One region of the Staphylococcus casei genome, then DNA from elsewhere that is predicted to be linked to it. Evidence: riboswitches for the same ligand, from Rfam matches in the RefSeq annotation. Region 1 holds a riboswitch; the other holds the start of a gene.

Region 1 (16,198 bases):
TGCGCTAAAAGCGTTTTACCGCTACCTGTAGGTCCAATTAAAGCGACATTACTCTTTTGTAATTCAATCTCATCTTCGTTTGGTCCTAATTGTTGGATTCGTTTGTAATGATTGTACACAGCCACTGCTAACGATTTCTTAGCTTTCTCTTGACCGATAACATAATCATTTAATCTATCCATAATTTCTTTAGGTGTTGGTAATTCTGTTAAACCTTCCGTTTCTGATTGAGCTAATTCTTCTTCTACAATCTCTGAACACAACTCAATACACTCATTACAGATATATACACCACTTCCTGCAACCAATTTTTTAACTTGATCTTGGTCTTTACCACAGAAAGAGCATTTTAAATTTTCTTCATCTTCATTGAACTTAAACATTCTATTTACACCCCTATTCCCTAAAGACTATACTAGATAGTATTTTAATATGCAACTTGTTGATTTCACAAGTTATTTGCACAAAATAGTGTAGCAGATACATTAATTGAATGCATCTGCTACTGGTTTACTATATTAAACGACTAACATATAATTCACAAAATATTTGCTCTCGTTATATTTAGTTACGCTTCTGAGTCATCTTTAGATGGTTCTACTAATTTCGCTTCTTTTACTAATAAGTCGATAACTTTTTGGATACGTACATCATTTTTGATGATATCTGTATTACCAAGTGTTTGTTTGATGTCTTCAGCAGACATGTTAAACTGTTCACTCATTTTTTCTAATTCAGCATCGATATCAGCATCTGTTACTTCAACAGCTTCAGCGTCAGCAATTGCAGTTAATGTTAAGTTTGTTTTAACACGTTCTTCTGCATCATCTTTCATTTGTTCTCTTAATTGAGACTCATCTTGTCCAGAAATTTGGAAGTAAGTTTCTAAGTTAAGACCTTGTTGTTGCATACGTTGTCCAAATTCTTGAACCATACGATCTAACTCAGTATTAATCATAGCTTCTGGAATTTCAATTGAAGCGTTGTTTGCAGCTTTATTAATTGCTTCTTCTTTTTGAGCGTTTTCAGCATCCGTTTCTTTTTGTTCAGCTAAACGTTTGCGTACATTTTCTTTGTATTCATCAACAGTGTTAGCTTCTGCATCTAACTCATTAGCAATTTCATCTGTTAATTCTGGAACATCTTTATATTTAATTTCATTAACTTTCGTTTTGAAAGTAGCTTCTTTGCCAGCTAATTCTTCAGCATGGTATTCTTCTGGGAAAGTAACAGTAACGTCTTTTTCTTCACCAGTTTTAACGCCTACTAATTGTTCTTCGAATCCTGGAATAAATGAACCTGAACCTATTTCAAGGTCGTAACCTTCAGCTTGTCCACCTTCGAATTGTTCTCCATCAACATAACCATCAAAGTCAATGTTTACTGTATCGCCATCTTCAACAGCACCATCTTCTCTAACTACCATTTCAGCTAAGTGGCCTAATTGGTGGTCAATTGATTCTTGAACTTCTTCTTCAGTTAATTCAACTTCTTGTTTTTCGATTTCTACACCTTTGTAATCACCTAATTCAACTTCTGGTTCAACTACTACAGTAGCTTCAAATGTCATCTCGCTACCTTTTTCGATTGAAGTTACGTTGATTTCCGGTTGATCAACTGGTTTAATTCCAGTTTCGTCAATAGCTTCACCATATGCTTCTGGTAATAAGATATCAACTGCATCTTGATATAATGCTTCTACACCAAAGCGTTGTTCAAATATTGGACGTGGTACTTTCCCTTTACGGAATCCAGGTACATTAATTTGTTTAACCACTTTTTTGAAAGCTTGATCAATTGCTTTGTCTACTTTTTCTGCTGGAACTGTAACGGATAAAACACCTTCGTTACCTTCCTTTTTTTCCCAAGTTGCTGTCATGTATAAAAACCTCCATGATTATCCTATTTTATTTTTTCAACTTCACTATTATAGCATACGTGATTGCTCTACACAAACAATGAAATTACAATCTATATAATATGACTTGTTGAAATTAATTTTAATTTTATAATACTACTATAATTAACTACCCAAATTACATAATGTTAATTATTCTGGTAAATCTATTGTTGCAATAAAACTGACGACACTATTAGTTGTGTCTAGATCTTCCAAGCCTAACATTGATTTAAAATAATTTATATAGGCATTCACCCACTCATCCACTGAAGCGATACTTTCAATATCTAATGGATAAAGTAATATAGCATGATTATTCATTACGTGGTGCGCTTCATCTATAATTTGCGCTGCGTCATCTTCAATCTGACGAACAACTGCTGGAAGCACTTTTGTCTTTAGTACCGTTTGTTCAAGTCCAGAAAGTTGGCTTGGTTGCACTTCCATAGTGTGACCGTACTTCTGAACACGAATGCTTTGATTGTATCCGGCGAAACGTAAATATTCAAGCATTATACAAATAACATTGGGTGCCAATGCCATTTCTTGTAATAAATTGACTATCGATCCGGTATAACGGTATTGATTATGATCAATTAAAGTGAGCATCGTATTGATTTGTTCACGCAGCGACAATGTTGCAAATCGTTGTAACATCTGTGCAGCGTGTTCATTATCTTTATCGATTTGACTTAAAGCATATTCTTTTATAGGAAACAATTCCATTCTCGTTTTATGCTCATTAACTTCATCCATAATTTGATCAATCACTTCAATCACTTCATAATACTGACCTAAACCATTTAAACTCTTAACATAATAAACCATCAAATCATCATATTTAGTGACACCTTGCTTTAATAAAATGATAGCCTCCTCGCGCAATTCAAGATAATGCTCCATTCGATAAAGCGTCGCACATTTTAACAATGACATTTGTTCATCTAGTTCAAATTGCTGTTCGAACACTTCAAAAAGTTCATAAGTTCGATCAAAATCATTTTGATTAAAGGACTGTTTAATTTCTCGTATTAATTTTTCTTTTGAACGCGGAAAAGGAATGATGTCAGACATTATTAAACACCCCTACTGTAATGCTTCTAATATTAAAGAACTCCATGTTTCAAATTCATCATAATTGTCTATCTTACTTTGGTCAACCCATTTAATCCTTAATGTATCTGTTTCTTTAGCTTCTACATCGATACTGCTCACCTTAATCTTGAACACTACACCTAAATGAACTTCTCCAACTTCATTTGTATCATCATTAATAAAACCTATGTAAGCTAAATTTTGAGATTTATGATCAGGCAAACCTACTTCTTCTTCTAGCTCTCTTTGCGCATTGATTCTAAGCACTTCGTTAATTGATTCAGCGCCTAGTACATCGTTCATATGACCGCCTACACCAATTGAAGATTGACCATGAAGACGTGACTCGCCGCCACCTGACAAACGCTCATAAACCAATATTTCATCATGTTCATTTTCTAAAATACAGTATGAAATCAACTGTTTATATGTTGGATCTTCTTCCATATCTCCACGTCGCTTAACTTCATATTTAGAAAGCGTATCAAAAACTTCTTGACCCTTAGCAGCGTTTTTATCAAGGAATCCATTAAATTGATTCTTTTCATTATTAAATAAAATTGTTCTTGGAACAACTGTAATCATTTCATCAAATTTAGACATCCGTTTCTCCTTCGTATATGACTTCTTTGTTATTTTATCAAATGATTGATAGATATCAAAACAAAAATAAAGAGATGTACACAGTTGTACATCTCTTTATTTTAGATAATTATTTTAAAGCTTCTTTAGCTTTAGCAACTAATTCACCGAAAGCTTTTTCATCTGAAATAGCAATTTCAGAAAGCATTTTACGGTTAACATCGATTTCAGCTTTTTTCAAACCGTTCATAAGTCTTGAATAGCTCATATCATGTTGACGTGCTGCCGCGTTGATACGTGTAATCCATAATTTACGGAAATCACGTTTTCTTTGACGACGGTCACGGAAAGCGTATTGTCCTGATTTCATTACTTGTTGTTTTGCTACTTTGTATAATGTGCGTTTTGCACCGAAGTAACCTTTAGCTAATTTAATCGTCTTTTTACGACGAGCTCTTGTTACTGTTCCACCTTTAACTCGTGGCATAATAAATTCCTCCTCAAAATATCTTCAATCTTTTATAAGTCAATGTGATAAATCAATATCGTCAATTATTTTTTATAAGCTAATAATTGTTTTACGCGTTTCATATCTGATTTACTTACTAATGAAGCTTTACGTAATTTACGTTTTTGTTTAGTACTTTTGTTTGCAAATAAGTGAGATGTGAAAGCTCTAGAACGTTTTAATTGACCTGAACCAGTTCTTTTAACACGTTTAGCTGCTCCACGGTGTGTTTTCATTTTAGGCATGATTCATTTCCTCCTGTAATATCTTTTTTATTTTTCATTTATCGGATTAAGCATGATAAACATTTGACGCCCATCCATTTTAGGTCTTTGCTCAACTGTCGCGATATCTTTACATTCTTCTGCAAATTTTTCTAAAACACGTTGACCAATTTCTTTATGCGTAATCGCACGACCTCTGAAACGAATAGAAACTTTACATTTATCGCCTTTAGATAAAAATTTACGTCCATTTTTCAATTTAGTTTGGAAATCATGTTCCTCAATTGTAGGACTTAAACGAATTTCTTTAAGGTTAATTGTTTTTTGTTTCTTCTTCATTTCTTTTTCTTTTTTCTGTTGCTCGAATTTATACTTTCCGTAATCCATAATTCTAGCAACAGGTGGTTTAGCATTCGGAGCCATTATGACTACATCTAAACCAACACGTTCAGCCATTTCTAAAGCTTCAGCCTTAGATTTTACGCCGACTTGTTCTCCATCTTGTCCGATTAAACGTAATTCTTTTGCGCGAATCTTTTCGTTAACTTGAGTCTGATCTTTTGCTATGGTTGACACCTCCAAGATTTTTACGAAATTATCCCAAGCAAAGAGAGCGAGTATACAATATACCCGCTCTCTTCTACACATGACATAATCATGTATATATAGACCTGCCAACTGCAATTAGCGTCGCTACAGGTGAGAAGCGGGAGCTTCTACTTGGTTCGTTTCGTATTCAACGTTACCTATATTAGCAACAATTTTGAGACAAGTCAATAGTTTTTGTAACATTTCATGTTTTATTTATTATCCATTTTAACATCTTGTCTTAAATTCACCTGTTCTAAAGGAACAATTTTTGTTTTATATCTCAGTTTATGATAAATGAAAAATGCTAAAAATACTGGTATCCCCATATACGTAATAACGAATCTATTAAGATCAAATGCGCCTGTTTTAATAAAGTCTACGTCTTGACCAATGATTACAACCACACATAAGAAACCTGCGAATATTGGACCAAATGGGAATAATTTCGCTTTATATTTCAATTTAGATTTATCATAATTTTGTTTATCAAATGCTTTTCTAAATCTATAATGACTAATCGCTATACCTACCCATGCAATAAAACCAGTCATTCCACTTGCTGCAACAATATACTCATAAGCATCACCACTCAAGTGTTGTAAAACAAAAATACCAATTACAATTACTGCAGTAACGAGTAATGACATATAAGGCACACCACTCTTATTTGTTTTACCAAATACAGGGAATGCAAGTTTATCTTTACTCATTGAATATAGCATACGCGTGGAAGCATACATTCCCGAATTACCTGCAGATAATACTGAAGTCAAGATTACCGCATTCATGAATGATGCAGCAAATGCTAAACCTGCATTTTGGAATACAAGTGTAAACGGTGATGTTGCCACATCATCTCCGCCGCCCATTAAAGCAGCACTATCGTATGGAATCAGCATTCCAATTACAAATATCGCAAGTATATAGAATAATAATATTCTCCAAAAGACTTGTTTAATTGCTTTTGGTACTGCTCGCTCTGGATTTTCAGATTCTCCAGCTGTAATACCAATTAATTCTGTGCCTTGGAATGAGAATCCTGCAACTAAGAACACACCTAAAATAGTTAACAAGCTACCTCCAAGGTTACCGCCTAACACAGGGCCGTCGCCTTTAGTGAATATGTCAAAGCCTACAAATTCTCCACCCATAATACCTAGTATCGTTAACAATCCGATAATAATAAAGATGATTACCGTTACTACTTTAATTAATGCAAACCAATACTCACTTTCACCATAAACCCTTACGGATAAAGCATTAAGTCCAAAAATTATAACTAAAAATAGACAGCTCCAACTCCATGCTGGTATGCCTGTCAGCGGCGTCCAATACTGTATAACTTGAGCAGCAATAGTAACATCTGCTGCCACTGTAATTACCCAGTTAAACCAATAATTCCATCCTAATGCAAATCCGAGGGACGGGTCCACAAAGCGTGTAGCATAAGTACTAAATGAACCTGATACAGGTAAATATGTTGCCATTTCTCCTAATGATGTCATAAGGAAGAAAACCATCGCACCAATAATTGCATAGGCTAATAAAGCACCTAAAGCACCCGCGTCATGTATTGCGCCTCCTGAAGTCATGAATAGCCCAGTACCAATACATCCTCCGATTGCAATCATGGAAATATGACGATCTTTTAGTCCCCTTTGAATTCCATCATTTTGAATTTCTTGTTTTGCCATAGAAGCTTCCTTTCTTTATAAACTTAGAGGTTAACTTTCTATATGCTTAAGATTGTGTCATTTATAGTATACAATCACTTTATTGTAATGAAGTCCATTCAATTACACGTTTAACTATAAACTTTTGCTCTATCCCGAAAACATATGCATTATAAATTTTTGCCCAAAATAAAATGGTTGCATACCTAATAGATATGCAACCATTTTAATAATAGCATTTATATAGGTAGCACATCACACATGTGACAGTCCAGTTTCTTTCGAAAACTGTCCCAACTCGCATTGTAAATGGTCAATACAAGTTTCGGCATTTCCACCTTTCATTATTTCAACATACGCCCCATTTGGCTTCTGAATAATTACTCTTTGAAGATGCAACCTCTAACTCAAATTTGATATGAATATTAATTTATTTCACTCATCAGTAATATACATGATTTTAACAAGACTTTCAAGACTATCTTTGTTTTTTCAATCTAATCTCATCTACTAAATCCCAAATGAAAGTATCTTTTTCAACAGTTTCTTGATCTTGTGAACCATATTTTCTTACATTAACTTCATTATTCTCTACCTCTTTGTCACCTACAACAATTTGGTATGGTATTTTTTGCATTTGTGCTTCTCTAATTTTGTAACCCATTTTTTCATTGCGGTCATCAATTTCAACTCTAACGCCTTGTGATTTAAGCTCATCTTGTAAAGCTCTTGCATAATCGTAATGAATATCTACATTAACAGGAATTATTTCTACTTGCTTAGGCGCTAACCATGTTGGGAAGGCACCTTTAGTCTCCTCAGTTAAGAATGCGACAAATCGTTCCATAGTAGATACTACGCCACGATGAATAACAACTGGTCTATGATGTTCACCATCATTACCAATGTAAGTTAAATCGAATTTTTTTGGCAATAAGAAGTCTAATTGTGCTGTAGACAACGTTTCTTCTTTACCCATAGCTGTTTGTACTTGAACATCTAATTTCGGACCATAGAATGCAGCCTCTCCCACCGCTTCTTCATAGTCTAAGCCAAGTTCATCAGATGCTTCTTTTAACATGCTTTCCGCTCTGTTCCACATCTCATCATCATCAAAGTATTTTTCTTTGTCTTCTGGGTCTCTGTAACTTAATCTGAATTTATAATTATCAAAACCAAAATCATTATAAACATCAATGATTAAGTTAACAACGCGCTTAAATTCTTCTTTGATTTGATCAGGTCTAACAAATATATGTGCATCATTAAGTGTCATGCCTCTCACACGTTGTAAACCTGATACAGCGCCACTTGCTTCGTAACGATGCATTGTACCTAACTCAGCAATTCTAATTGGTAACTCACGATATGAATGCGGTTTGTTTGCATAAATCATCATATGGTGAGGACAGTTCATTGGTCTTAAGACCATTTCTTCATTTTCATCTAATTTCATTGTAGGGAACATATCTTCTTGATAATGATCCCAGTGTCCAGACGTTTTATATAACTCCACGTTTGCCATAACTGGTGTGTACACATGATCATATCCCATGCTCACTTCTTTATCGACAATATAACGTTCGATTTCTCTACGTATTGTCGCACCATTTGGCAACCATAATGGTAATCCTGCGCCAACCAATTGATTATTAGCAAATAATTCTAATTCTTTACCAATTTTACGGTGGTCACGTTCTTTACGCTCTTCCAACATTTGAAGATGTGCTTTAAGCTCTTTTTTATCAAAAAAGGCTGTACCATAAATACGTTGTAACATTTTATTGTTACTGTCACCGCGCCAATATGCACCTGCTGTAGATAATAATTTAAATTCTTTTATCTTAGATGTTGATGGTACATGGACACCGCGACATAAGTCAGTAAATTCACCTTGTGAATATAAAGTTACAAGCTCATCTTCTGGAATCGCATCAATCAATTCTAATTTATATGGATCATTTGAGAAAAAGGCTTTAGCTTCATCTCGTGTTACAACTTTACGCTCAATTGGATAATTTTCATTAACAATTTGCTTCATTGTTTTTTCGATTTTTTCAAAGTCATCAGAAGAAATGCTTTCTTCCATATCAAAATCATAATAAAAACCACCCTCAATTACAGGGCCAACACCAAAATTTACATTTCCGTATAGACGTTTTAATGCTTGAGCCATAAGATGTGCTGTTGAATGGCGCAATACTTCTAGTGCTTCGTCAGTACCTGGTGTTACGATTTCAATTGCTCCATCTGCCTCAATAGGTCTAGTTAAATCAATTAGTTGACCATTAAATTTACCAGCAACTGCTTTTTTTCTTAGTCCAGGACTTATAGATTGTGCAATATCTTCTGTAGTTGTTCCCTTATCAAATATTTTTGAATTACCATCAGGAAACTTAATATTAATTTGATCCATGAAATACCCTCCAATTTATTCAAGCTCTTAAATCAAAACACAACTCCATTATCTTCAAAGTACACAAAAAGACCCCATCCCAGAAAGGGACGAGGTCTTCGTGGTACCACCCTAAATTAAAGAACCGTTCGCAATATGCAAACAAATCTTTACTCTACTTAAGATAACGGTCTTGAGCCGGATGTTTATTACAACATCATTTACAAAGTAGTAATCAATAAATATACTTGCCAAAATTTCATCAGACATTGGCTTTCTGTGAAGCAGTGATTTATTCATCGCGTCTTTGTATTATTTCGTTTCGATTTAGATTTAATTATATTATACAACATTTATACTAGATTTCAATCGTTGCGATAATTTTTTCCTTCTAAGTAGTATGGTGTAGATAATGTTTTTATTCTTTCCATGATTCTTGCAGCCTTAGTTTTTTCAGTCCCATCTCGTGTTACAGATAAGTGATATTCAAGTTCCTCAAAACTTAAATTAGAACTAAAGAACGTTGGCAATTCTTGGACCATTCGATAATGTAATAAAGGGCCAATTACTTCATCTCTTGCCCAAGGTGTAATTTCTTCTGCACCTATATCATCTAACATTAATACATTAGCTTCTCTTACACGTGCTAATTTTGTTTCAAAACTACCATCTTTAAAACCGCCTTTTAAAGAACGGATAAATTCAGGTAAATATACAATAGTAGATGGCACTTTCTCAGTTTTTAATTGGTTTGCCATGGCACCTAAAATAAATGATTTGCCTGTGCCAAATGGGCCATGTAGGTATAACCCCTTAACTTGTGGCTCATGATTTGTAATTTGATCACAGATTTTATTGGCCGCCATTGCAACTTCTAATCTATCTCTTCGATCCATATAAATATCTTTAAGCTTGGCATTTAATGTATCTCTTTGCATATGATGTGAAGTAATTAAATGCGCATTAAATTTATCCTCATCGTGTTTGATTTTACATGGGCAAGGTAAGTAACGAATTTTGATATGCTCATTTTCAATATATAATTCAGGCACATGCCCTTTCACAAAGTTAGGACAATCTGCATAGGCATGACCGTCATAATGTTTCAATTGATCTTTATATTCTTGCAAAATGTTTAAATCCTCGTCAATCATCGCATTTGTAACTTCTGCTTGATGCGATTCTAAAAATTGTTTCACATCTGTGTCACTAACGACATCTTTTTTTATTTTAGCTATACGTTTTGTTAAATCATTTGACTCACCCATGATATTATTAAAGGATTTCATTCAGTATCCTCCTTCCATCTTGTTTTTAATTGATTTAAAAATGCTTCCCTATCGCTTTTTAGTTTTTCATCATCTTCAGTTTGATTCATAGACATGTCATTTTGATTTGTATGATCTCGTTCTTCTAACCATTTAGGTGTCATTTCTCTTGAAGCTAATTGCTTTTGTTTATAATATGGTTTGCTTGGTTTATGTTCATCTTTAGGTTGACTCACTTTCAACGCATAGTTATATGCTTCTTCCGCTGTCTTTATTCCCTTTTTCTTCCAATTCGATGCAATTTCAAGTATATAGGTTTTCGGCAGTTTCATATCTTCTTTCAACATAACAAATTGTAATAAAATATTAATTACACCAAACGATAACTGTTCCCGTTCCACTAATTCTTCAATCATATACTTTTGTTGTGGTGTAGGTTCCGATTCTGACCAAGAAGCCAACATATCTATTGGACTTGTTTCTTCTAATTGTTCTAACCAGTGACTTGATTCGCTTTGTTTATCCTTAGTAAGACGCTCAGATGAATGAGACTGAACTGAGTCAGACTTAACTTGTAATTTAGGCAACTGTTGTTCATGTTCTATCAAATAAAATGTTCTTGCATGCTTTCTTAATTCTTCAAATGATAGCTCTTGAGCGCTCGTAATAGATTTCAATATAATACGTTTCATTGATTCAGCAGTTAAACCATATAATGTAGCAATTTGTATGATTAATGCTTTCGCTTCTTTATCGATGATTTTTGTACTCACAAAGTGTGATTGTAATAGATCATAGAGTGTTTCAAAATCAAACTTCACGCGTGATAAATTTAATCCTTCATATGTTGCCTCACTCTGAATGTCACTGGTATCATTGTGTAGTTCTTGATTAGGAATTTTAAAAACATCTGTAAATTGGCGTGTCACATCTTGAAATAACGTCATATCTAATTGATCTTTATCTTCAAAATGTTGTTTTAATTGTTGGTAACGTTGTTTGCTTACTTCGCTAAAAAGATACACGGATAACATTGGATCTGAGAAGAATTGCTTTGCGGAAGGCGGTTGTATCAGTTGATATACAAACGAAGAATGTTGTGCATCATGCTTTACGAATGATTTCACTAAACCGATACCTTCTAGTAAATCCATACTTTTTCTAAAATCTAAAAGATTTATTTTCAATTCACTCATGATAATGTAATGTGTGAGCACTGAATCTGTCTTAAATTCAACAAATTGATCTAAATAATGATATAAGCCAATCGCACTTGATCCTATCATCGGCGTATACAAACGATTTAAAATTTCTAAATGACTATGATTTATGTGAAAATGCCGTATAACTGTGAAATTGTCATGCGGTCGCAAACCATAATCATATGATTGTAAAGCCATTTATGAATCACTCCGTTTATTTTCGGCTAAGATACCTTGCATCGATTGTAGTAATTGATCAACATCTTTAAATTCTTTATACACAGACGCAAATCTTACATAGGATACTTGGTCTACATGCATGAGTAAGTTCATGACATGTTCTCCTATTTCTCTTGATGAAATTTCAGCGTGCCCATCGTCGCGCAACTTCCATTCAACATTATTCGTGATTTCTTCTAATTGTTCATATCGTACAGGTCTTTTTTCACATGAGCGTACTAAACCGTTTAATATTTTTTCACGTAAAAATTGTTCTCTTGTACCATCTTTTTTGACTACAATTAGCGGTCTTTTTTCTATATGTTCAAAAGTTGTGAATCTCGTCTCACACTTTTCACATTCTCTTCTACGTCGAATCGCATTAACTTCATCTGCATGTCTAGAGTCTACAACACGAGAATGAGTCGAATTACATTTCGGGCATTTCATCGAATTATCACCCTCTCAATTTGATTATATCCCATTATACTATAAATATGTACGTCACAAAAGAATGGCTATTACACATTTTACTTATACAACGAATACATAAAAGTAAAATTATTATACAAACACTAATATCTAGAATTTTACTTTTAATATGTGTGGCTTATCTACGAAGATACAAAAACTTCTCTTTCTTGTTATTATCACTATTGGTTATCTTTATTTCATAAAAAACACTCCTTTTAAAACGTCACGAAGTAACGTAACGCTTTAAAAGGAGTAACTATTTATATTATTTTACATATATTTTAGATATCACTAAAATCCTTATAATACCTTTTGACATTCAAACAAGTTAATTTACTACAGCTGCAATATCATTTTTTAATAATTGTCCAATATATGCGGCCACTTCTACTACCCTATTAGAGTAACCCCACTCATTATCGTACCAAGCGATAACCTTCACTTTGTTTGCCCCCATTACCATTGTACTTTGTGTATCAATGATAGCTGAATGAGGGTTGGTGTTATAATCCATCGATACAAGCGGTGCATCTTCTGTGGAAATAACTCCGTTTAAGTCGTGGTCTTTAAATGCTTGATTGACTTGATCCACTGTAACATTTGTATCTAAATCAACAACTAAATCAACTAACGACACATTTTTTGTTGGTACACGTAATGCCATACCATGCAATTTGCCTTCTAACTCTGGCAACACCTCTTTAAGCGCTTTCGCTGCACCAGTAGAAGTTGGTATAATACTTTCATTACAAGAACGCGCACGTCTCAAATCTTTATGTGGATTATCTATATTATTTTGATCATTTGTAATCGCATGTACTGTAGTCATCAAACCGTTTTGAATACCAAATTGATCATTTAATACTTTAGCAACTGGTCCTATACAATTGGTAGTACATGACGCATTACTAAAAATATCATACTTTTCAATATCTAAACGATCATCATTAACCCCTTTCACTATCATTTGTACATGCCCACCCTTAGATGGCCCAGTTAACAATACTTTTTTAGCACCTGCTGTAATGTGTGCTTCCGCTTTATCTCCATGATTAAATTTACCTGTCGCTTCAATTACTATATCTATCCCTAGTGATTGCCATGGTAAATGTTCTGGATTTCTGTCAGATACTAATTTTATTTCGTGTTGATTAACTTTGATACCATTTTCAGTGGGTTCTACTTTTAAATCGTATGCACCATGCGTAGTATCATAATTAATAAGGTGGGCAATGGTTTCAGGTGGGTAACTCGCATTAATCGCTACTACATTTAAATCTTCATTTTTCAGCGCGATTCTCAGTACCATTCTACCTATTCTTCCCATGCCATTAATTGCAATATTTGTCGTCATTTGAAAGCACCCCTTGTCTATGTGTTATACTTTATGGAAATAGTATAACATAAATTATAGATTAAGAAAGCGTTTTCTTTAACGTTATTCATTTTTCTTTTTCCATCACAAAAATCCTTAGTCATCGTGTATTTCTTATGTTGCTCCCCTCACCGATTTACAGAAGAACAACCACAAGCCCACTCCAATGCAGACGCAAATGGAATGGGCTTGTGTAATTAACTCAATGACTAGACTGTTTAATTATATATAGAACATACTCATCATGAAGTTGAGATTATCGTTATATTCAGCCTTACTGTACTTTCTCAGTATCAGTATCAATGTAACCTTCTTCAACGAGTAACCGTTCTAAATTTTGCTTTAGTTCTAATTTGGTATCACGATTATCTATCTCATGGTCAGCCATTCTGCGTTTTTTATCAATAGAGATTTGACTATATACACGTGCTTTAGCATCTTCCATAGATAAATCATTTCGTTCCATCAATCTTTCAATTTGAATACTTTCAGAAGTATAGACTAACCATACTTCATCGACCATATCTTGCAATTCATTTTCAAATAATAGTGGAATATCCATAATCACATTAAACCCCTGTTTGAGGTAATCTTCTTTTTCTTGTTGCATGATATCATGGACTATTGGATGTACGATTTCATTTAATTCTAATCTTTTTTCCGGATGGTTAAAAATAACGTCTCCTACATACGCACGATCCATATTTCCATCTTTATCAATCGCCGCTTCACCAAATACAGCTTTTACCTGTTCTAACCCTTTCGTACCTTTTGCTACCGCTTGTCGTGCTGCAACATCTGCGTCCACTACTTTGAAGCCATGTGCTGTTAACAATTCAGATACAGTTGATTTACCTGATGCGATACCACCAGTTAGTCCTATAACTTTTGGCATAATTTTCACTCATCCTTTATTTTTGACATGTAGTGCAGAAATGACTATTTCTTGTAGCAATCACTTGTGTTTCAATATCATTTCCACAAACTTTACACACCTTTTGTTTATATACATTCAAATGCAATTGCATAGATCCTTTACTACCATCTGCATGTAGATAATCAGATATGCTTGTACCACCGTATTTTATACCCGCTTCAAGTACTTCTCGAACATAATAAAATAACATTTCTCGCTCTTGATGATTCAAATCTTTGGATAGTCTAGCTGGATGAATACCTGCTCTAAATAAGGCTTCACATGCATATATATTCCCACAACCCGATATCACTCTATGATCTAAAATCATTTGTTTAATTGGTTTATTTTGATATAGCTTTTTGCCAAACCAAGATAAATAGTGAGGCATGGCTGATTCAGTAAACGGTTCTGGCGCAATTTCTAAAAATGAGGGATATGCCTCAAATGAAGGTACATTTCTTATTTCTCCAAATCTTCGTATATCAGAGTAAACAAGTAATTTCCCATTATTCAATTTAAAAATAACATGCCAGTGTTTACGGTAATTTGCCACACTAATATCCTCTACGCTGTCAACCACAAAGAAACCACCAGCCATTCCTAAATGACTGATTAAAATCCTTTCTTCGTCATCACGTTGTAGGTAGAAAACAATATACTTGCTTCTTCTTTCAATATCCTTTATCACAAAATCTTCTGTAAGATATTGAAATGTATCTAACGCTAAACCTTTAATAATCGTTTCTTTATTGGCTGCTTTTCCTTCTTTCACTTTATCGGAAAAGACTACTGATTCAATTGTTTGACCTTGAACAAACGGTTGAATGCCTCTTTTAACATGTTCTACTTCTGGTAATTCAGGCACACTTATACCTTCTTTCTATTTTGCATCATACCAAGTTTGACCATAACTGGACTCAACTTTCAATGGTACATCTAATTTTAGGGCATTGTCCATAATATCTTCTATGAACTCTCCAAACGCTTCTACTTCTTCTTTAGGTATTTCAAATATTAATTCATCATGTACTTGTAATAATAGCTTAGCATGGAATTCTGTATGCTTAACCTCGTTGGCAAAGTTAACCATTGCTAATTTAATAATATCTGCTGCACTACCTTGAATAGGTGTATTCATTGCTGTTCTTTCTGCAAAACCTCTTAAGTTAAAGTTTCTACTCGTAATATCAGGAATATATCTGCGACGATGTAATAGTGTTTCAACGTAACCTTGAGCTTTACAATCTTTTACAACGTCTTCCATATATTGTTTCACGCCTGGAAAACTATTCAAGTAATCGTCAATAAATTTTTTCGCTTGCTTACGTGTAATACCTAAGCTTTGGCTCAAGCCGTAATCACTAATACCATATACAATTCCAAAGTTAACAGCTTTTGCTTGTCTACGCATAATACTATCTACTTCATTAGCCGGAACTTCAAACACCTTCATTGCTGTAGCAGTATGGATGTCTTCATCGTTAATAAATGCTTGTTTCATACTTTCGTCCTGCGTAATATGTGCCAGTACTCTTAATTCAATTTGTGAATAGTCGGCTGAGAAAATAACGTTATTTTCATCCGTAGATTTAAAGGCTTTTCTAATTTTTCTACCTTCTTCTAAGCGAATAGGTATATTTTGCAAGTTTGGATCTATAGAAGATAGCCTACCTGTTTGCGCAAGCGTTTGATTAAAGCGAGTATGAATTCTATTATCTTTGCTTATAACCTTTTGCAAACCTTCTACATACGTCGATTGTAATTTGGCGAGTT
Region 2 (16,198 bases), 270 kb from region 1:
GCATAGAAGAAACAAGCATCACTCCATCGAGAATGGTCGAAACTCATGCATATATGTGTTATAATTTGTCCGGTAGATTAACGAAAAGGAGTAAATTCATGTTACAAGTTACTGATGTAAGTTTACGATTTGGCGATCGTAAGCTATTTGAAGATGTAAATATTAAATTTACAGATGGCAACTGTTATGGCTTAATTGGAGCTAATGGCGCTGGGAAATCAACATTTTTGAAGATTTTGTCTGGTGAGTTAGATGCTCAAACTGGTCATGTTTCCATGGGTAAAAATGAAAGATTAGCGGTTTTAAAACAAGATCACTTTGCTTATGAAGATGAGAAAGTAATAGATGTTGTTATTAAAGGGCATGAGCGTTTATATGAAGTAATGAAAGAAAAAGATGAAATCTATATGAAAGCTGATTTCAGTGATGAAGATGGTATCAGAGCTGCAGAGTTAGAAGGCGAATTTGCTGAAATGGATGGTTGGAATGCTGAAGCAGATGCGGGTTCCCTACTATCAGGTTTAGGCATAAGTGCAGATTTACAAGATAAAAGTATGTCCGAATTAGAAAACAACCAAAAAATCAAAGTGTTATTAGCGCAAAGTCTATTTGGTGAACCAGACGTTTTACTACTAGATGAGCCTACCAATGGGTTGGATATTCCAGCAATGAGCTGGTTAGAAGATTTCTTAATTAACTTTGAAAATACAGTAATTGTTGTATCACATGATAGACACTTTTTAAATAATGTATGTACGCATATCGCTGACTTAGATTATGGAAAAATTAAAGTTTATGTTGGTAACTATGATTTCTGGTACCAATCTAGTGAATTAGCAATGAAAATGGCCCAAGACCAAAACAAGAAAAAAGAAGAAAAAATTAAAGAATTAGAAGAATTCGTTGCGCGTTTCTCAGCAAATGCATCGAAATCTAAACAAGCAACAAGTCGTAAAAAACAATTAGAAAAAATAGAACTTGATGATATTCAACCTTCTTCTCGCCGTTATCCATTTGTTAAATTTACACCTGAACGTGAAATTGGTAATGACCTATTATATGTTGAGAATGTATCAAAAACAATCGATGGTGTAAAAGTATTGGATAATATTTCATTTACTATGGATCCTAATGATAAAGCTGTGTTAATTGGAGATAGTGAATTCTCGAAATCAACACTATTAAAAATCTTAGCTGGTGAAATGGAGCCAGATGAAGGTTCTGTTAGATGGGGTGTTACGACGTCACGTAGTTATTTACCAAAAGATAATTCAGACTACTTTGAAGGTATGGATACAAATCTTGTAGATTGGTTACGTCAATATGCACCCGAAGATGAACAAACAGAAACTTTCTTACGTGGATTCTTAGGACGTATGTTGTTTAGTGGTGAAGAAGTTAAGAAAAAAGCTAGCGTATTATCCGGTGGAGAGAAAGTGCGTTGTATGTTAAGTAAAATGATGTTATCAAGTGCTAACGTATTATTATTAGACGAACCGACAAACCATTTAGATTTAGAAAGTATTACAGCTGTTAATGATGGCTTAAAATCATTTAAAGGTTCTATTATATTCACATCGTATGACTTTGAGTTTATAAACACAATTGCTAACCGTGTAATTGATTTAAATCCCGAAGGCAGTGTATCAAAAGAAATTTCATATGAAGCTTATTTAGAAGAATCTGGTCTTTTAAGTAAAAAATAATATGTAAGTCATATATTAATATAGGTCTAATACCTTTTAAAAAAGGTATTAGACCTTTTTTAGTTAGAAAAATGAGTTACCCCTGCCCTCCTTTACAAACTGTATCAATCATATACCTGTTCATATGAAACTATATTAATAAAATAGAGCTTGTAATATACTATATATGATTACCTAGGCTAATTATTTTGATATTATATTTTAGAATTATATAATTATTATTAATAAAGTAATAGGAGGAATGATGTAATGGAAAATTTAAATATGTTAGATGGTCAAGTTATACCTCAAATTGGGTTCGGTACATATAAACTCAATGGTACACATGGAGTTCATGCTATTATAAATGCATTGAAACAAGGTTACCATTTATTAGACACTGCTTATAACTATGAGAATGAAGGCACAGTTGGACGTGCAATAGCTAATAGTCATATTTCGAGAGATCAAATCATGGTTACCTCTAAACTACCAGGTCGTTATCAAGATTATGACGCAGCATTAACTGCAATTCAGGAATCTATTTATCGTCTGAATGTGGAATATATTGATTTATATTTAATCCATTGGCCAAATCCTAAACAAGAGAAGTACATTGAAGCATGGAAAGCATTAATTGCTGCTCAAAAAGCGGGATTAATAAAATCTATAGGTGTTTGTAATTTCTTAACAGAACACATTGAAAGGTTAGAAAAAGAAACAGGTATATTACCAGCAGTGAATCAAATTGAATTACATCCTTACTTCAACCAAAAAGCAATGATACAATATCATAATGACAAAGGTATCATTACGCAAGCGTGGAGTCCTTTAGGTCGTGCTTCAGAAGTAATCAATGATAAAGACATTGCAACAATTGCTGAAAAATACAATAAAACAATACCGCAAATTATTTTGAAATGGCATGTGCAAAATGGCGTAGTACCTATTCCCAAATCCACTTCTGTTTCAAGACAGATTCAAAATAAAGATATTTTTGATTTTTACTTAGAAAGTGAAGATTTAGAGAAAATAGACGCTTTAACACAACAAGACGGTCGCCTAAAAGGACAAGATCCTGCAACATACGAAGAGTATTAATGATTGAACAATGATGAAAGCCTTTTTCGTGTGAGATTATAGTGGTAATTTGCACTTTAATGGTGAAAAAGGTGGTTAACTTGTTATATTTTCAGTAAATTTAAAAAACTTTGTAAAAAGCAGTTTACAGTATATAACTACGTATGTATAATATGTAGCATAAACAAAAAATTAAATAAGTTTTTGATGAGGCGCATCAATCATTAGTAAATATTAGAAGAACCTGCCTGCTAGCAGCTAATTTTGAAAGGGTGAGATGCCGAAACAGTTATAATAGCAGCTTATAACAAGTTGGACTTTATGGTTAAGAGCTAAGAGTCTGTCATTATTTTAAAATAATGGAGTGCATCACTTGTATATATATTATAGAACAGGTTCGCATTCCGGACTTGTTCTTTTTTATATTACTGTGATTCTCCCCTATTCAATGAGGAGGATATAGAATTGGAAAGAAGTGTTTTGAAATTTGGAGGTTCTTCTGTAAGTGATTTTACTAAAATTAAAAATATAGCTGAAATGTTAAGTCGTAGAGTTGAGCAAGGTGAACAACTTATAGTTGTCGTAAGTGCGATGGGTAAAACAACTGACCAACTTATGGCTAACGTGTCGTCATTGACTTCAAAACCTAAAGATCAAGAACTAGCATTACTATTGACCACGGGTGAACAACAGACAGTATCATATTTGTCTATGGTACTTAATGATATTGGTGTTAATGCAAAAGCCATGACTGGTTACCAAGCAGGAATAAAAACAGTTGGACATCATTTGAAAAGTCGTATAGCAGAAATAAATCCTGAAACATTTGATCATGCTTTTATAGATAATGACATCTTAGTTATTGCAGGATTTCAAGGTATAAATGATGATTTTGAACTTACTACGTTAGGTCGTGGAGGTTCAGATACTACAGCGGTTGCATTAGCGGCTAGTAATGGTACTGCCTGCGAAATATACACAGATGTAGATGGTGTTTATGCTACGGATCCGAGGTTATATAAAGATGCCAAACGACTCGAATATGTTTCATATGAAGAAATGATGGAAATGAGTGCGTTAGGCGCAGGTGTATTAGAGACTAGAAGCGTCGAATTGGCTAATAATTACAATATTTCGCTTTATTTAGGAAGAACGCTATCAAATGTGAGAGGAACATGGATTATGTCACAAACAGAATTACTAGAAAAAAAAGCAGTCACTGGTGTCGCATTAGACACACATATGATGCATGTTACAATCAGTTATCCCCTGCCTGATAACAAATTACTAACTGCATTATTCAACAAATTGGACGAAGGTTCCGTGAATGTTGATATGATTTCTCAGATAATTAACTTGGAAGGATTGCAATTATCCTTTACTATTAAAGATACCGATGCTGTACAAATTACAACTATCTTAGAATCATTAACAGAAGACTTTAGCGCTTTAGATTTTAAAATTAATGAAGCATACGTTAAAATTTCATTAATTGGCTCAGGAATGCGCGATATGTCAGGTGTAGCATCAAAAGCATTTATTACATTAATTGAAAATGATATTTCGTTTTATCAGACAACCACCTCTGAAATTAGCATTTCATGTGTGATCGATGCAGAGAATGGTGAACGTGCAGTTCGTAGCCTTTATCAAGCTTTCGATATCTGAATTTTCGAAATATAATCAAATTTAATAAAAATAATAATTGGAGTGTAGTGGATATGACAAAATTAGCAGTAGCAGGCGCAACAGGATTAGTAGGAAGAAAAATGTTAGAAACTTTAGATCGTAAAGAAGTTCAATTTGACGAATTGGTATTATTTTCTTCAGCACGTTCAGCTGGTCAAGAAGTCGAATTTCAAGGTAAGACATACACAGTAAGAGAATTAACAGAAGATGCAGCAAACGAGGCTTTTGATTTTGTATTAATGAGTGCTGGTGGAAGTACAAGTGAGCACTTCTCCCCTATTTTTGAACAAGCTGGTGCAATAGTAATCGATAATTCTAGTCAATGGAGAATGACAGAAGGCGTTGATTTAATTGTTCCAGAGGTTAATGAACCTATATTAAATCGAAAAATTATTGCTAACCCAAACTGTTCTACAATTCAATCAGTAGTGCCGCTTAAATTATTACAAGAACAATATGGTTTGAAACGTGTGGCTTACACTACTTATCAAGCTGTTTCTGGTTCTGGTGTTAAAGGTAAACAAGACTTAGCAGATGGTCCAAGTGGTAAGGCGCCTGAAGCATATCCACACCCTATTTATAATAATGTATTACCTCATATTGATGTGTTTCTCGAAGATGGTTATACAAAAGAGGAACAAAAAATGATTGATGAAACACGAAAAATTTTAAAAGATGATGATTTAAAAGTAACAGCAACTTGCGTTCGTGTACCAGTACAAGATAGTCATAGTGTGCACATGAGTGTTACTTTAGAAAAAGATGCCACTGTCGAATCAATTCAAGAATTATTTAGTAAAGATGCGCGTGTGGTATTAATAGATGATCCTCAAAACAATGCATATCCTTTAGCTATTCATTCTACTGGTAAAGATGAAATATTTGTAGGACGTATTCGTCGTGATGAAACTTTAGATAATACTTTCCATGTATGGTGTACTTCAGACAACTTATTGAAAGGTGCAGCATTAAATGCAGTACAAATACTTGAACAAGTTATGAGTCTGAAAGGAGTAAAATAATATGAGTCACATTTTTGAAGGTGTAGGTGTCGCCTTAACAACACCATTTACCCACAATGAAGTAGATTATGATGCACTAAGAAGACATTTAAAATATTTAGTGGAAAATAATGCAAAATCTATTGTAGTTAATGGTACAACTGCAGAAAATCCAACTTTAACAGAAGATGAAAAAGAGCATATTTTAGAAGTAGTTGTGAATTATATTGATGGACGCATTCCAGTCATTGCAGGGACTGGTACAAATAATACCCAGAAATCTATTCAAGCTTCTGTTCGCGCACGAGAACTTGGAGCAGATGCAATCATGCTGATTACCCCATATTATAATAAAACCAATCAACGTGGATTAATTGAACATTTTACTACAATTGCCAATGCAGTTAAATTACCTGTAGTGTTATATAATGTGCCTTCGCGTACAAATATGACCATTGAAGCTGAAACAGTTGAGACTTTAAGTCACAATGAATATATTATCGCTATTAAAGATGCAACAAATGATTTCGACTATTTAAAAGAGTTGAAACAACGTCTTGATTTAGATAATTTTGCACTTTACAGTGGTAACGATGATAATGTGATTGACTATTTTGATAAAGGTGGACATGGTGTCATTTCAGTCGTTGCGAACGTTATGCCAAAGGCTTTTCAAGCCCTTTATGATCATAAACAAAGTGGAAAAGATGTCGAATCACAATTCAAATCGATTCAAACAGTGTTAGATGCTTTATCTGTAGACGTAAACCCTATTCCTATTAAAGCTTTAACGGCTGTTGAAGGTTTTGGTGGTTATGAAGTGCGTTTACCATTAGTACCGTTAGAAGACGATGATCGTAAAGTATTAGAAAGTGTATATGAGCAATTTAAAGCAGGTGACAAAGCATGAAGATAGTACTTATTGGTTATGGCGCGATGAACCAACGTGTGGCAAGATTAGCAGAAGCAAAGGGACATGACATTGTTGGCGTCATTGTAAGAGATGTAAATAAATCTTATCCCTACCCTACATTTGAACGTATCTCAGATATCCAATCAGCAGATGTAGCTATAGATTTTTCAAACCCAGAATTATTATTACCGTTATTAGATGACGATTTCAAATTGCCTTTAGTTATTGCTACTACAGGAGAAAAGGAAGAAATCATTCATAAACTTAAAGCATTAAGTACACAAATGCCAGTATTTTTCAGTGCGAATATGAGTTATGGAGTGCATGCGCTTACTAAAATATTAGAAGCAGCTGTTCCCCTATTACAAGATTTTGATATTGAACTTACGGAAGCGCATCATAATAAGAAAGTAGATGCTCCAAGTGGTACACTCGTCAAACTATATGATGTTATTCAATCATTACGTGAACAATCTGTACCAGTATATGATAGACATGAAAATAATGAGAAAAGAACACAAGAAGAAATTGGTATTCATTCAGTTAGAGGTGGTACAATCGTTGGACAACACGATGTACTATTTGCAGGAACGGATGAAACAATTGAAATTACACATCGTGCTCAGTCAAAAGATATCTTTGCTAGCGGTGCGATTGGTGCAGCAGAAAAGTTAATTCAAAAGACAAACAATTATTATACATTTGATAACCTATAAAATCTAAGGAGCGTATTTAATTATGGAACAACATTTAACGGCAGAAGAGATTATTCAATTTATAAGTGATGCAAAAAAATCAACACCACTTAAGGTATATGCAAACGGGAATTTTGAAAATGTAACCTTCCCTGAAACTTTCAAAGTATTTGGTTCAACAGATTCAAAAGTAATCTTTTGTGAAGCGGATGCGTGGAAGACATTTTATGAAGCAAATCAAACAAGTATTGAAGAATTAGAGATTGAGATGGATCGTCGTAATTCTGCGATTCCATTAAAAGATTTAACAAATACCAATGCACGCATTGAGCCAGGTGCTTTCATTCGTGAAGAAGCAGTTATCGAAGACGGCGCTGTTGTAATGATGGGTGCAACGATTAATATCGGCGCTGTTGTAGGCGAAGGAACTATGGTAGATATGAATGCTACACTTGGTGGACGTGCAACAACTGGTAAAAATGTACATGTTGGTGCTGGATCTGTGTTAGCAGGTGTTATTGAACCCCCAAGTGCATCTCCAGTGGTTATTGAAGATAATGTCTTGATTGGTGCTAATGCAGTCATCCTTGAAGGCGTTCGTGTTGGCGAAGGTGCAGTTGTTGCTGCAGGAGCTATTGTAACTCAAGATGTGCCTGCTGGTGCAGTTGTTGCAGGCACACCTGCCAAAGTAATCAAACAAACGAGTGAAGTAGAAGATTCAAAACGTGAAATCGTTTCTGCTTTAAGAAAATTAAACGACTAGACATCATTTGCAATGTTTTACATGCGCGGCATGATAGTATTGTAAATCAATTAATGATTAACACATATAAACATTAATTTGGGAGGTTAAAGACGCGACAAAGCCTTGTTATCAGGCAGTAATTGATAAATTAAGAGTTATTTATGATTATCAATTACTTATGTCTCTACTTAAGCAGGTATATGAAATTCATTTCATATACCTGCATAAGTTGTCTTTGCCTCCCAAATTTATAATAGTATAAATTATAGTTATATACATATGACTTTTATATCATAGACTAACAAAGATAAATGAATAAAATTAGAAGGATTTGATTTTAATGAATGAACTAGAATTCGTAACGAAACATAGACGTCATTTACACCAACATCCAGAATTAAGTTTACACGAATATGAAACAACAACATATATCGCTGCATTTTTAGATGAAATAGGAGTGAGTTATGAACGCCCTCTTGATACTGGTTTAATTGCTTACCTCCCTGGTAATAGTGAGCATACAATTGCGTATAGAGCAGATATTGATGCCCTACCTATCAATGAAGAAAATGAAGTTGAATATAAAAGTTTAATAGATAATGTGATGCATGCCTGTGGCCACGATGGTCATACAACGGCGCTCATGTTATTTGTACAACGTTGTAAAAATCTGGCGGATGCAGGCACATTACCACAAAATATTGTATTTATTTTCCAACCTGCTGAAGAAACAGGTGGAGGTGCAAATCGTTTAATTCGTGCTGGAGCATTTGAAGAATACCCTATCGAGGCTATATTTGGTATTCACGTCATGCCTTTTGAAAATGAAGGTCAAGTTGTCATAAGAGATGAAGAGATTACTGCGAGTGCTACAGAATATAGGTTCTTTTTGAATGGTCTTTCTAGTCATGTGGCGGATAAAGAACAAGGACATTCTTGCGGAGAAGCCTTACAACATGTATTGAGTCAAGTAGGACAAATTCAACAGTACCATTTAAATGGTTTGAAACGAAATATCGTACATATGGGACATTTTAAAGCGGGAGAAGCGATTAATACAGTGCCTAGTAACGGTTATTTAGAAGGAACCATCAGAACCTATGACATCAAAGATTTAGAAATTGTAAAAGCGCAAATGCTGAAAATCGCAGAAAGTGTAAAATTATTGTTCAATGTAGACTGTGAAGTGAAATTTGAAGAAGGATATCCTCCTACTTATAACGATGTAAAACTAAGAAAACATGTAGAACATGGTTTGAAAGATGCTGGGTTTGAAATTATTGATAAACCTACCCCTTACCTATTCGGAGAAGATTTTAGTTTTTATAGTCAGCTTGCACCTAGTTATTTTGTGTTTGTCGGTATACGAGATGAATCGAAAGGCTATGTTACAGGATTACATACATCTCATTTAAATTTTAACGAACATATGTTAATTAAAATTGCAGATTATTATGAACAGATTTTAACATCGTATAGTGAGGTGCGTGAACAATGACGGCCATTTGGTCTGTAGACACAGAAGAATTTTATAAAAATGCAGTAAATGTTGCGCAAGACAACTCAATTATGGCAGTGGTAAAAAATAATGCTTATCACTATGGATTAGAGTTTGCAGTCACTCAATTTCTACGTGCTGGTATACAAACGTTTAGCACAACTTCATTAAAAGAAGCTGTAAGAGTTCGAAAAATTGCTCCAAAAGCAACGATATTTTTGATGAATGCCGTATATGATTTCGATATAGTTAGGGACAATTACATTCATATGACTTTACCCTCGCTCGATTTTTATTATGAACATTATGAAGCATTATATGATATTCATATACATTTAGAATTCGAGAATTTATTACATCGTTCTGGATTGAAATCCGTTGATGAAATGAGACAAGTACTTTTACATCATAGACGTAATGAAAATCCTAATAAAATGATTATTGCAGGATTATGGACGCACTTTGGTTATGCTGATGAATTTGACGTACCTGATTATCAAATTGAACGCACAGCATGGTTAGAAATTGTAAATACATTACTAGATGAAGGCTATCAATTTCCAATGATACATGCACAAAACAGTGCAAGTTATTATCGTGAAGAGGGTGTGTTACCGAATCATACACACGCACGTATTGGTATAGCGTTATATGGGTCAAGACCTTATAGTACTATAGATCATTCTATGATTAAGCAAGCTTTAACAGTCAAAGGTAATATCATTCAAATACGAGAAGTAAATGAAGGAGATTATTGTGGTTACAGCTTTGCATTTGAAGCAAAACATAATCATACAAAATTAGCAGTAGTTGATGTCGGCTATGGTGATGGTATACTTAAATCAAGGGCACAATTTGAGGCGTTAATTCATGGTAAACGTTATCCTATTCGTGCATTAATGATGAGCCATATGTTTGTTGAAGTAGATGAACAAGTACATGCACAAGATGAAGTAATACTATATAATGATGATATACGCGTTGATGAGTTTACATTTAAAGGCGTGGGTGCAAATTCAGAACAATTAAGTGCGATGAACCACGACTCACTAATAAAGGAGTATAGATAAATTATGGTAATTGAATATAATAATAATGGCGAACTCACTATGGGAGGTACAAGCCTAAAAACTGTGGCACAAAGTTTTGGCACCCCTACTATTGTTTACGATGAAACTCAAATTCGTACGCAAATGAGACGTTTTCATGAGGCTTTTAAGAAGAGTGGTTTGAACTATAATATTTCGTATGCTTCTAAAGCATTTACTTGTTTGCAAATGGTCAAATTGGTCCAAGAAGAAGGCTTAGAATTAGATGTGGTCTCAGAGGGTGAGTTGTATACAGCGCTAGAAGCTGGATTTGACCCTCAACATATACATTTTCATGGTAATAATAAGACGAAACACGAAATTCAATATGCTTTGGAAAGCAAAGTGGGCTATATCGTCATTGATTCTCTTGAAGAAATAGACCTTATTGATCGTTATGCTAGTGACGTTGTGAATGTTGTTATTAGGTTAAACCCTGGGGTTGAAGCACATACACATGAATTCATACAAACTGGCCAAGAAGATAGCAAATTTGGATTATCAATTAAACATGGTTTAGCAATTGAAGGTGTTCGTAAAGTTAAACACTCTAAACGTTTAAACTTAAAAGGTGTTCATTTCCATGTAGGTTCTCAAATTGAAGGTACAGAAGCTATGATTGAAACGGCGAGATTAGTTATTCAATGGCTTAAAGAAAATGATATTGAAGTAGAGCTTATTAATTTAGGTGGTGGCTTTAGTATAAAATATGTTGAAGGTGATGTTAGCTTCCCTATCGAAGATGGTATTGCTGAAATTACAGAAGCTATAATAGCGATTGCTAAAGAAACAGGTTTCCCTATTCCTGAAATAGGTATTGAACCGGGACGTTCAATAGTTGGTGAAGCTGGTATTACTTTGTATGAGGTTGGAACGATTAAAACTATACCGAATGTGAACAAATATGTTTCAATTGATGGTGGTATGAGTGATCATATTCGTACTTCGCTTTATGGTGCGCAGTATGAAGCGCTACTCGTTAATAGAGATGATCAAGCGGATGAAACAGTCACAATTGCTGGTAAATTGTGTGAATCTGGAGATATTATTATTAAAGATGCGAAGTTACCAAGTACTGTTAAACGTGGAGATTATTTAGCGATATTATCTACCGGCGCTTATCATTATTCTATGGCTTCAAATTACAATCAAATGCAGAAACCTTCTGTATTTTTCTTGAAAGATGGTAAAGCACGTGAAGTTATTAAACGTCAATCTTTGCGACAGCTCATTATTAATGATACTAAATAAGTGAATATAAGTTAAAAACCCGATTAACTTTTTATAGTTAATCGGGTTTTATTATGTGTATGTATTTTAATTGGATTACTTTGTATAGTGCCTCTATGGCTATTATTAGAGCTTCTGCTACAGTATTGAAAGAATGATCCATAAGTAAAGCGACTTACTTAAAAAGTAAATCGCTTTACAAAAAAGAACCTTTAACAAGGTTCTTTAAATAGTCAATATTTCAATTTATAATTATAGTTTAGCAACGTTTGCAGCTTGAGGACCGCGGTCGCCTTCAACTACTTCAAATTCAACTGATTGACCTTCTTCTAATGATTTGTAACCTTCTTGGTTAATTGCTGAGAAGTGTACGAATACATCGTTTTCTCCTTCAACTTCGATAAAACCAAAACCTTTTTCAGCGTTAAACCATTTTACTGTACCTTGTTTCATAAGTGTGAAACCTCCAAGACTAAAATTCATTCAATATGCGTTATTCGCATATTACAAAAAATACAATTATTCATACGAATCTTGAATTACAATATTCTTTGCAATATGGAATAAAACAATTGCTTAATTAGAAGTATACTACATTTTAATGGGAATTGCAATATAAATCTGAAAAAACAATTTATTTAACATTTGGTAAATCATAATATACTTCATTATTATTTAAAACAATAAAACTATAGAATATTTGCAAATCTTCATCGCAGTCTTCACAAAAACCTAGTTCACAATTGTTATAAAAAGCATGAATATTGTGTTTACCTATTAAGAAATTATCATAGTGATGCTTGCTTTTTGAAATTAGTGATTGATATTGATTTAACATTTCATCATAAGTTTCAAAATCATACCGTTCGATAATATGGTCTGTCCAATCACTAAATAACCACCAGCCCTCGTAGTCAGCTCGAATTTTTGCAACTGTCCACATGTTTGTTTCACCCTTTCATAGTTAACTCAAAATGAATTTTAAGACATAGCGGTAGTGCCTTATATTTTAAGTAAATAGAACAAGTCGATCATACCTATGTATGGAATACATACAAAATCATCTAATTAATTCCCCCATGATTTAATTAGAGATAAATAAAAATGATTTATAGATTTCCTATAATTTTATTAGTGTCGCACAATTTGCCTATGTGTAATATTTTAACTAGATAATATACAAAATCAAGTTATCCGTCTCATACTTTTGGCCTATAGACAATTTATCTTCAAACTCAAATATTAGTTTTGTAGCGTGAAATTTCGTATAATGTTAATTAAGAGGTGATTATATGCAATGTAAACACATTAAAATATTTGGTATGGTACAGGGAGTTGGATTTAGATATTATACGGAAAAAATTGCTCGAAAGTATAATATAGTAGGTACTGTTGAAAATATTGATAATTATGTTGACATTTACGCTCAAGGTGATGAAGCGTCACTAGCACAATTTATTACAGCAGTTACTGATGGCGCATCTCCTGCATCACACGTTGAAGATTATGCAATAGAAGAAATTAGCGTTGATCATTCATGGAAAAAATTCAAAACAATATAAAGGAAGATGAAATTGAGATATAATATTTCTCGTATATTTGGGACAATCACTGCTTTTCCAGCAGCTGTTATTGCTTGGTTTGTAAGTGTATATGCTTTAGATATATATATGCTTTTTGACCTAGCTATTTCGGCAGGAACATTTTTAGTGTTTTACTTCCCTACCCAACGTCTAACTTCTAGAAAATACTTGAATGAAATTGGTTTATCACGCCGAGATTATCACTTTGTAAATAGTCAATTGAATAGTGCTCAAGATAAGAACAGAAGAATTATGAAGTCATTTGTTAATGTGAGATCGATTAAAGATTTTAGACAAGTAAATGATATATACCGTATTTCACGTGCAATATACTTTGCAGTAAAACAGCAACCTTCTTCATTTTTTAAAGTTGAAAGTTTCTTCTATTCCCATATTGATAATGCACTGAATTTAATTGAATCATATACGAGGTTATCTAAATCGCCTAAAAAGTCTAAAGAAGAGAAGCAAAAGCTTGAGCAAACACGCATTACTTTAGATGAGGTTAAGAGAACTTTAGTTGCTGATTTGAAAAGGATAAACGCTGAAGATTATAGCAAGTTAGACATTGAGATGGAATTAAATAAAATGGAGCAAAAAAGACGTAAGTAATTAAGTATTATGAATGGAGTGGAATTGAATGAGTAGAGAACAAGACATTATAAATTCTCACCCATTGGACAAATATATTGATGAAGCATCAGCAAACAAAACTGATATCATCAACAAGACAAAACAATTTTCACAAGAAGATCAAAAGAAAATTGATCAGATTAGTGGAGAGATAAAGCCAATGGATAATGATAGTTTATTGAATTATGGTACTCAAGCACAATCGAGTATGTCTCAATTCTCACATCGTATTTTAAACGAAGTGAAAACGACAGATGTGGGACCTGTCGGGGAATCACTTAATGGTTTAATGAGTAAATTAAAATCAGTAAACCCAGAAGAACTTAATCCGGAAAATCAATCAAAATTAAAACTCATATTTAGACGAACAAAGGCTTCTGTCAATGAGGTGTTCTCTAAAATGCAATCTGTAGGTTCACAAATCGATCGTATTTCGATTGAATTAGATAAGCACAAAAACAACTTAACAAAAGACGTTGAAATGCTTGATGAACTTTATGATAAGAATAAAGACTACTTTGATGAACTATCAATATATATTGAAGCGGCTAAAAAGAAACAATTTGAGTTACAACAAGAGGAAATTCCAAAGCTAAGAGAAAAAGCTAAAGCTTCTGGAAATCAAATGGATGTCCAAGCTGCTTCAGATATGGAACAATTCATAGATCGTTTAGATAAGCGGATATATGATTTACAACTTTCAAGACAAATTGCAATTCAAACAGCGCCTCAAATTCGTATGATACAAAATGTTAATCAAGCCTTAGCCGAAAAAATTCAAAGTTCTATACTAACGAGTATTCCTTTGTGGAAAAATCAAATGTCTATCGCATTAACATTAATGAGACAAAGAAGTGCTGTTTCAGCTCAAAAAGCAGTGACAGATACTACAAATGATTTATTGTTAAAAAACTCAGAGCTATTAAAACAAAATGCATTGGAAACAGCAACAGAAAACGAGCGTGGCGTCGTGGATATTGAGACATTAAAAACAACGCAAAATGATATTATTGAAACAATTGAGCAAACACTTAGAATACAAGAGCAAGGTAGAAATAAACGTAAACAAGCTGAATCAGAACTTAATAATTTAGAAACTGAATTACAACAACAATTACTAGAAATGAAAGAAAAATAACGAACACTGTTTTAGCAGTAAGATAAAAGGATGCGTCTACTTTTATTAGTAGACGCATCCTTTTATGTGTATTGATTGAACTGTTTTATAAAGTACTCATGGGTCAAGCTAGCTTATAATTAATAAACTACAAGTTTTCCTTCAAATCTACCATCAGACATGCACAAATTCATAATAATTCACATAAAAAAGTACATCCCCATTTTAAATGAAGATGTACTTAACCGAAGTAAATAACATAATAACCTACTTCTTTTTAATCTTTTTCATACACAATTGGAGATTGATGTTTCACAAATGTAGCAACTATATAACCTACTATAGTGAATACAACTGCAATTGGGAACCATTCAAGTGAATATTGTTTTAAAGGCAAGCTATCAATTAAGCTCATTTTAAGCCAACCTTGGGTATGAATGACACTTAAGATGGATACGATAGTTACTACGGCTACCGGTATTTGCTGTGCGATTGGTTTTGTAGGTACAAAACGTGCAATTAATATCAATAATACCGAAGTAATCGCTATAGGATAAACAATGCTTAGTACGGGTACTGACATCGTAATTACTGAATTTAATCCTTGGTTAGCTAGTATAAAGCTGATTAAAGTGAAAATGACTACATATACTTTATAAGAAATTTTCGGGAAAATTCTATGGAAGTATTCTGCGACAGAAACGACTAAGCCACATGCAGTTGTTAAACATGCAAGCGCAACAATAATACCTAGTAGATACTTACCAAAGGTACCAAAGCCTACACTTGCTACAGTCGTTAATAAGTAAGTGCCGATATTTTGATCATTTGCTGTTAAACTATCTATCTTGTCTTGAGATACTGCCATATGATTTCCAATATAGCCTAGTGAAACATATATAAATAGTAATGCAACAGCTGCAATAATACCTGCAATAAACGTTTGCTTAAAAATTTGATTCGCATGTGTAATTCCAGTAGCTTTTACTGCATTTACAACAATCATTGAGAATGCAATGGCTGCAATTGCATCCATTGTTAAGTAACCATTTGTAAAGCCTTGTGAAAAGCCTGTAAACCCAGAAGTAAATGCATCAGTAGCTTGGCTATGATCATTACCACCAAAATCAACAAACCCTTTAACAATCATCGCTAATATTGTTATAAGTAATAACGGTGTTAAAAGCGAACCAATGCGATCCACCATTTTATTAGGATTGATACATAAATATAATACAATC

What was found. Region 1 has a riboswitch for lysine ahead of QMO72_RS06145 (amino acid permease). Riboswitches for the same ligand answer to the same signal wherever they lie in the genome.
Positions count from the first base shown of each region.
Region 2: it holds a riboswitch for lysine, as region 1 does, so the genes downstream of both, QMO72_RS07560 (aspartate kinase) here and QMO72_RS06145 (amino acid permease) in region 1, are expected to answer to the same signal.

Region 1 is NZ_CP125718.1:1,258,557-1,274,754, reverse strand. It holds gene clpX (ATP-dependent Clp protease ATP-binding subunit ClpX) at 1-383, opposite strand, end outside; gene tig (trigger factor) at 569-1,879, opposite strand; gene QMO72_RS06170 (hypothetical protein) at 2,051-2,974, opposite strand; gene QMO72_RS06165 (NUDIX domain-containing protein) at 2,987-3,598, opposite strand; gene rplT (50S ribosomal protein L20) at 3,708-4,064, opposite strand; gene rpmI (50S ribosomal protein L35) at 4,130-4,330, opposite strand; gene infC (translation initiation factor IF-3) at 4,358-4,885, opposite strand; ribosomal protein L20 leader region at 4,909-5,037, opposite strand; gene QMO72_RS06145 (amino acid permease) at 5,110-6,594, opposite strand; lysine riboswitch at 6,814-6,986, opposite strand; gene thrS (threonine--tRNA ligase) at 7,052-8,989, opposite strand; gene dnaI (primosomal protein DnaI) at 9,334-10,257, opposite strand; gene dnaB (replicative helicase loading/DNA remodeling protein DnaB) at 10,254-11,636, opposite strand; gene nrdR (transcriptional regulator NrdR) at 11,637-12,107, opposite strand; gene gap (type I glyceraldehyde-3-phosphate dehydrogenase) at 12,460-13,485, opposite strand; gene coaE (dephospho-CoA kinase) at 13,781-14,401, opposite strand; gene mutM (bifunctional DNA-formamidopyrimidine glycosylase/DNA-(apurinic or apyrimidinic site) lyase) at 14,418-15,290, opposite strand; gene polA (DNA polymerase I) at 15,306-16,198, opposite strand, start outside.
Region 2 is NZ_CP125718.1:1,532,060-1,548,257, reverse strand. It holds gene QMO72_RS07570 (ABC-F family ATP-binding cassette domain-containing protein) at 99-1,706, shown strand; gene QMO72_RS07565 (aldo/keto reductase) at 1,956-2,786, shown strand; lysine riboswitch at 2,965-3,143, shown strand; gene QMO72_RS07560 (aspartate kinase) at 3,231-4,433, shown strand; gene QMO72_RS07555 (aspartate-semialdehyde dehydrogenase) at 4,487-5,476, shown strand; gene dapA (4-hydroxy-tetrahydrodipicolinate synthase) at 5,478-6,365, shown strand; gene dapB (4-hydroxy-tetrahydrodipicolinate reductase) at 6,362-7,084, shown strand; gene dapD (2,3,4,5-tetrahydropyridine-2,6-dicarboxylate N-acetyltransferase) at 7,107-7,826, shown strand; gene QMO72_RS07535 (amidohydrolase) at 8,149-9,306, shown strand; gene QMO72_RS07530 (alanine racemase) at 9,303-10,376, shown strand; gene lysA (diaminopimelate decarboxylase) at 10,380-11,645, shown strand; gene cspA (cold shock protein CspA) at 11,877-12,077, opposite strand; gene msaA (regulatory protein MsaA) at 12,259-12,567, opposite strand; gene QMO72_RS07510 (acylphosphatase) at 12,917-13,186, shown strand; gene QMO72_RS07505 (5-bromo-4-chloroindolyl phosphate hydrolysis family protein) at 13,199-13,819, shown strand; gene QMO72_RS07500 (toxic anion resistance protein) at 13,848-14,978, shown strand; gene brnQ3 (branched-chain amino acid-like transporter carrier protein BrnQ3) at 15,235-16,198, opposite strand, start outside.